One region of the Salinivibrio sp. PR6 genome, then DNA from elsewhere that is predicted to be linked to it. Evidence: riboswitches for the same ligand, from Rfam matches in the RefSeq annotation. Region 1 holds a riboswitch; the other holds the start of a gene.
The links. Region 1 has a riboswitch for thiamine pyrophosphate ahead of thiB (thiamine ABC transporter substrate binding subunit). Riboswitches for the same ligand answer to the same signal wherever they lie in the genome.

Region 1 (3,442 bases):
GGCGATTGCGGGCCATTTTGTCGACGTTAACCAAATATAAGGAGGCCTTATGTCAGGCATACACACTCATACCGGCATTGTTGCCCCGTTGGATGCGGCAAACGTCGATACCGATGCGATCATTCCTAAGCAGTTTTTGCAAAAAGTCACCCGCACCGGCTTTGGGCAGCACCTGTTTCACGATTGGCGCTTTTTAGACGATGCGGGCCAGCAACCGAACCCCGAGTTCGTGCTTAACCAAGCACGTTACCAAGGCGCGAGCGTCTTGCTCACCCGCGAGAATTTTGGCTGTGGCTCATCCCGCGAGCATGCGCCTTGGGCGCTGGATGATTACGGGTTTAAAGTGATTATCGCCCCCAGTTTTGCCGATATTTTCTATGGCAACTGCATCAACAACCAAATGGTGCCGGTGACCCTTGAAGAAGGCCAAATCGATGCTTTATTTACGTATGTGGCGGAAAATGAAGGCGCGACTGTAACGCTAGATTTGCCCGCCCAAACCATTCGAGCCGGTGAACACTGCTTTGCCTTCCAGATGGATGATTTTCGCCGTCATTGCCTGTTGGAAGGGTTAGATAGCATCGGTCTGACGTTGCAGCACGAATCCGATATCTCACGCTTTGAAAAACAAATACCAGACTTTTTGGTGTAATACGCCCTCCAAGAACGCCAATAAGCGCGGTGTTACCCGTACTTATTGGCGCTTCAACCCATTTTTCCATCCTCAATGAAACCAACCGCTGACTCGCTTGGTCTAGTCTCAAAGAAGGTTTGATCGCATTAAGGACTGGCAATGCAAAAACATTTGATAATTCTGCTCTGGTTAGTGTTTCCGCTCATCAGTCAAGCCGCGCCCAAAGCGGATTACTGGGCAATGTGGGATGCCCATAACCCTGACAGCCAAGCCACGTTTACCCATCACAGCTGGCAAGTATTACTGGATAAGTATTTGCAATCTCAGGGGCAGCACACCTTATTTAACTATGCCGCGGTCACGGATAACGACAAAGCAACCCTCGACCATTACATTGACATGCTCACCGCGCGCGACCCACGTACCCTGACCAAAGACGAGCAATACGCGTATTGGGTTAACCTCTATAATGCGGTCACGGTAAAACTGATTATCGCCGAGTACCCGGTCCGTTCCATCACCAAACTCGGTGGGCTATTTAGCTTTGGCCCTTGGGATGATGAAGTGGTTACCGTCGCTGGCGAGCCGCTCGCTTTAAACGATATCGAACACCGGATTTTACGCCCGCTTTGGCAAGATCCGCGTACCCACTATGCGGTCAACTGTGCCAGCCTTGGCTGCCCTAATCTTCAGCCACAAGCCTTTCAAGCAAGTGCACTTGATGCACAGCTCGAGCACGCCGCCTATACCTTCATTAACAGTGATAAAGGCGTGAGTCAGCAAGGGGGAAAATGGCAACTTTCCTCAATTTATGAATGGTTTGAAGCTGACTTTGGTGGCGATAAGCAAGGCGTGATCGCTCACATAAACCAGTATCGCGATATTCCATTGCCACAAGAGGCAACATTGGAATACGACTACAACTGGGACCTTAACCAACTCGGCAACTAAAAGGCTTGGTTAACCCTAAGCCAATCAGTACAATACCACCGTACTCATTGGGGAGCCTCACGGCTGAGATTGCGCACTGCGCTAGACCCATCGAACCTGATCCAGCTAACACTGGCGTAGGGATTGAGACTTGATGTTGCCATCAACTTGCCTCAACACCCACGCCCAACTTAGGAGCGTGCTGTGAAAGTTTTTACCTCTGTTCTCACTCTGGTTTCTTTATCGCTATTATCACTCGGCGCCCGCGCCGCGGACCCGCTTACTGTCTATACCTATGACTCCTTTATTGCTGAATGGGGGCCGGGGCCTAAAATTAAAGCGAAATTTGAACAGCAATGCGATTGCCAGCTTGAGTTTGTGTCTCTCGACGATGGGGCCGCCTTACTTAATCGCCTGCGCATTGAAGGAGAAACCACCCAAGCCGATATCGTACTCGGTATGGATACCAACTTAATGAAAGAAGCCGAGCGCAGTGGGATTGTTGCCGAGCACGCGGTCAATACCGAGCGCCTGCAAGTGCCTGGCGGGTGGGATAACAAATACTTTATCCCTTACGATTACGGCTATTTTGCCTTTGTGTATGACACTACTCGTTTGCTCGACCCACCCAAAAGCCTCAAAGCCTTGATTGAGGAGCGCGATGACATCAGTGTGATTTACCAAGATCCGCGCGTATCAACGGTCGGCCAGGGGCTAATGCTTTGGATCCAAAAAGTGTACGGCGATAATAATCAACAAGCATGGCGCGATCTTGCCGATAACACGATCACTGTGACCAAAGGCTGGACCGAAGCTTACAACATGTTCCTCAATAAAGAAGCGGACATGGTGCTCTCTTACACCACCTCGCCGGCTTACCACTTAGTGGCCGATGAAGACGATCGCTTTGCCGCCGCCATGTTTGAAGAGGGGCACTATATGCAAATCGAAGTCGCCGCTAAATCAGCCTATACCGATCAGCCGGAACGTGCGGATGCGTTTTTACAATTTATGCTCAGTGATGCGGCACAGTCGGTGATCCCAACCACTCAGTGGATGTATCCGGTCACCGATGTCAACTTGCCTGATGCCTTCTACACCTTGGACAAACCGCAAGAGAGCTTGCTGTATCAGCCTGATGAAGTGATGGGCAATCGCCAGCAATGGGTGCGTGACTGGCAAACCGCGCTGGTTGAATAGCCAAGATGCTCAACCCTTCTCGAACCTGGCCGGGCAGTATTGCGGCCAGCTTGGTCGTGGCTTTGATTGGCAGCGCACTCTGGGCGTTATTCTCTCACAGCCACGATTTGTCACTTGCCTCCTTATGGCAAGATACCTACTTGCGTCATGTCACCTACTTTAGTTTTAAACAGGCCGCGTTATCCGTTGTACTTAGCGTTGGGCTAGCAGTGCCAGTCGCTCATGCGCTGTCTCGCCGACAATTTCCAGCAAAGGCATGGCTGCTGAAGTTATTCGCCATGACCTTGGTGCTGCCGGTCTTGGTGGGAGTATTTGGACTGGTTGCTATCTATGGCCGTAGTGGCTGGATTGCACAAGCTTTCGCGCACTTCGATGCGGCTATGCCGTTTTCTATTTATGGCTTAAGTGGCATTTTACTCGCCCATGTGTTTTTTAATCTCCCTTTTTCCGCCCAATTAATGGTGCAAGCCTTAGAGGGGATCCCAGCGGATCAACGCCGTCTTGCTACCCAGCTAGGGCTCAAAGGCTGGCAACGTTTTAAGCACCTAGAATGGCCGTATCTACGCCAAAGTTTGCCTCATATCGTGGGGCTAGTATTTATGTTGTGCTTTACCAGCTTCGCGACTGTCATGGCACTGGGCGGCGGGCCGAAAGCGACGACCATCGAGCTGGCCATTT
Region 2 (3,442 bases), on a different contig from region 1:
ACCAAGCTGCGCGTTTGCAAATGTTGGTGAACAAACAAACCGCCACGTTACGCGCTCTTTCTCTTACCCACCCATTGACAGGTCTCCCCAATCGCCGAGCCTTATTGGATGCAGCGGAGCGACAATTGATGCGAGGGCCGGTGACGGTGTTGATGATTGCGCTTGATGGGATGGAAGCGGTGACGCAGCATCAAGGGCATTTAATGACCGAAGCCCTGTATAAGCACATTGCTGAGCTGCTGGCGAACAGTGCGGTGGCGCGATCGCATCGAGTGGGGGTTTGGGACAGCTCGAGATTGGTGATGCTGATAGAGGGAGACGGTAAAGAGGCGGCGAAAAAAGCAGCGAGGATTCACCGACTCATCAGTGGTCATCATACCCTCGAAGGGCGACTGATGTTCTTGCATTGCCATATAGGGATCAGCCGTGCTGACTCGGAAAGCGCCGATGTGCCGCAGTTGTTTCGCCAAGCGATCCTGGCTATTCCGACCGATGATCAGGCTGTCGGTGAGTATCAGCCCGAGCTAGACAGTAAAGCGCAGCGAGAGCACTTGATCCGTACTGAGCTTGGCTCGGCCTTGCAAAGCAATCATCTCTCCTTGGTCTATCAACCTAAATGGCGGCTTGATGGGGGCCTGCTGGTGGGCGCAGAAGCACTACTGCGCTGGCAGCATCCAGCCCTAGGGGCGATAAGTCCCGCCGAATTTATTCCCATTGCCGAGCGCAGCGCCGATATGATGCAACTTGGCGATAAAGTACTGGCGATGGCACTGGAGGCGGTGGCGCAATGGCGCGTAAAGGGCCTGACTGATGAGCACTTTCATCTGTCAATCAATGTCTCTGCCCAGCAACTCCGGCATGGTTTTGCCGAGAGTGTGCTGGCTCGCTGCCATGCGACAAACACGCCGCCGGCGATTATTCAATTGGAAGTCACGGAATCGGCACTGATTCAGCAAATCTCGGTGGCATTGCGCGAGCTACAACAGCTGCGGGATGCCGGGATGCATATCGCGTTGGATGACTTTGGCACTGGTTACAGCTCGTTAAGTTACCTTAAGCAACTGCCAGTAGACTGGGTTAAACTCGACCGCAGTTTTATTCAAGATTTGGCCACCAACGCCAGTGACAAACACTTGGTGGGTAGCGTGATTGAGTTAGCCCATGGCTTTGGTCATGGCGTGGTTGCCGAAGGGGTGGAAGAAGTCAGCCAGCAGCAGGTGCTACAGACAATTGGCTGCGACCAAGTGCAGGGGTTTTTATATGCGCGGCCGCTTATCCAAGATGGATTCGAACAACTGCTTAAAACCGCCCAACAAGGCAATACGACCATTAACCATTACGAGAATGTGTAAACGCGCCATCAGAAACATCAGACTTGCGCTTTATCATTAAGGTTTATATTCTGACCGTGTTAGTCGGGGAGCAAGTGATTGCTGAGACTGCGAAAGCAGGACCCGTAGAACCTGATCCAGTTAGCACTGGCGGAGGGAACTGACACGTTCAGCACACGAAGTGGCGCATTCTGGCTCGCTTTGTCTCCTTCCGCCCCTGATGATTAAGGGGCCATTATGAACCTATCTCCACCTGTTATTCTTACCATCGCCGGCTCAGACAGCGGTGGCGGTGCTGGCATTCAAGCCGATATCAAAGCGATTTCAGCCACCGGCGGTTATGCGTGCTCGGTGATCACCGCGTTAACCGCGCAAAACACCTGTGGCGTTGAGGCCGTCTCGGCGGTTGATCCTGGTTTTGTCCGTGCCCAGTTAGAGGCCGTTTTGTATGATATGCCGGTGCGTGCAGTGAAAATTGGTATGCTCGCCAACCAAGCGGTTATTCGCGAAGTGGCCGCCGTGCTGGCGCGATCGCCTCACTTACCGGTGATTTTAGATCCCGTGATGGTAGCCACCAGCGGCGATCCTTTGTTGGATGAACACGCCATGACAGCGCTGATTGAAGCGCTGATCCCGCGAGCAACCGTGCTCACCCCCAACCTGCCTGAGGCGGCGCGATTAACCGGTCAGCCTGTCCCCACCTCCATTGAGCAAATGCATGCGTTAGTTCCAGCCCTACGTCGGCTAGGCTGTCCTTATGTGATGCTCAAAGGCGGGCATTTACATCACGCCCCTGAAAGCGTGGATGTGTGGATTAGTCAAGATACCTGTCAAACCCTGAGCGCCCGTCGGGTTGAAACCGTTAATACACACGGCACAGGCTGTTCACTGTCTGCGGCGATGGCCTCTTATTACGCGCAGGGAATGACGCCCATTGAAGCCGGGCGGGCGGCTAAGCAGTATTTGACAGAGGCTTTAGCGCATAGTCAGCAGTTAAAGGTGGGAAGAGGCGCGGGGCCTGTGCATCATTTTTACGCCTACCCAGTCGAAGCGTGTCATTCTGATGCACAAGAAACCTCGGTGGTCGAATAGACCGTTTTTTCGCGAATAGGGCACGTAAAGCCAGTCCGCCGCCTCCATCTTGGCGGCGGCGGACTGCTCCGGAAGGGTTAATAGCCAGTGTCGCGTGTGATAAATGGTGCCCGAATCACGCCGCCGACCAATGCGGTAAACGTTCAGCGGCAATATAGAAAAGCCTATCGCCGGGGGCGACTTCGGTTTGCAAGCTGGGGTTAAGGGTAATGCCTTCACCTTTGTCGATACCAATTAAGGTTGTATCGTATTCATGCTTTAACTGATTGAACAAGGTACCCACATCCGTCTTGCTCGCGTTAGTCGGGTAGCGCGCACAATACTGTGTCATCCCTTGTGCGGTACTCAACAACTCGTGATGCAACTGGCTGGAACCCGGATCAACAGCGGCTTTCGCCAGCATTTCTACGGAAACAGACGGTACACATTCTGCGTGTGGATAGTGTTGTTTGAGTATTTGGCTCAGCGCGTCGTCTTGAAAGTAGGCGAGCAGATGCGCTGACGGATTTTTATGCGCGCAGAACAGGGCCGCAGATAGGGTAATATCGTCTTCTGGGTTGTCGATAATAATGCTCGAAGCACTATCAATCCCCGCACGCGCAATTCCCTCTGCATCGGTAAAGCTGGTGACGCGCACAAATTCCACCTCGCCGGGGAGCGGATTTTCCATTTCGGGACGTACGCAAAGCACAATTGGACGATCGCCATGCACACCGCTTTGTAGTAGACGAATGAGCTGAATGGTGCGTTGACCATTCCAGCCCAACACCAGAATATGATTTTTCACAGTAAGACTCCGTTTTCCTTGTAATCCACGTCGCCAATAATCCACTAAGGCACTGGTCACATGCCCAATCACAACGGCGAACAGCCCTAGCCCACCGGGAATAATCCAAAAGGCGGTAATCCACTGTCCTGCTTCTGTTGCGGGCGAATAATCGCCATAGCCGACAGTGGACGCGGTGACCATCAAGTAATAGACATAGCGGCCGAGTGACTGGGTCATCTCTGTTTCACCG

Region 2: it holds a riboswitch for thiamine pyrophosphate, as region 1 does, so the genes downstream of both, thiD (bifunctional hydroxymethylpyrimidine kinase/phosphomethylpyrimidine kinase) here and thiB (thiamine ABC transporter substrate binding subunit) in region 1, are expected to answer to the same signal.

What each region holds. Positions count from the first base shown of each region.
Region 1 covers NZ_MUFA01000008.1:11,410-14,851, forward strand. Annotated here, with positions in the region: gene leuC (3-isopropylmalate dehydratase large subunit) at 1-40, shown strand, start outside; gene leuD (3-isopropylmalate dehydratase small subunit) at 50-652, shown strand; gene BZG72_RS08810 (DUF547 domain-containing protein) at 794-1,585, shown strand; TPP riboswitch at 1,624-1,725, shown strand; gene thiB (thiamine ABC transporter substrate binding subunit) at 1,769-2,764, shown strand; gene thiP (thiamine/thiamine pyrophosphate ABC transporter permease) at 2,770-3,442, shown strand, end outside.
Region 2 covers NZ_MUFA01000003.1:47,350-50,791, forward strand. Annotated here, with positions in the region: gene BZG72_RS02895 (putative bifunctional diguanylate cyclase/phosphodiesterase) at 1-1,352, shown strand, start outside; TPP riboswitch at 1,407-1,507, shown strand; gene thiD (bifunctional hydroxymethylpyrimidine kinase/phosphomethylpyrimidine kinase) at 1,569-2,423, shown strand; gene BZG72_RS02905 (potassium channel family protein) at 2,539-3,442, opposite strand, start outside.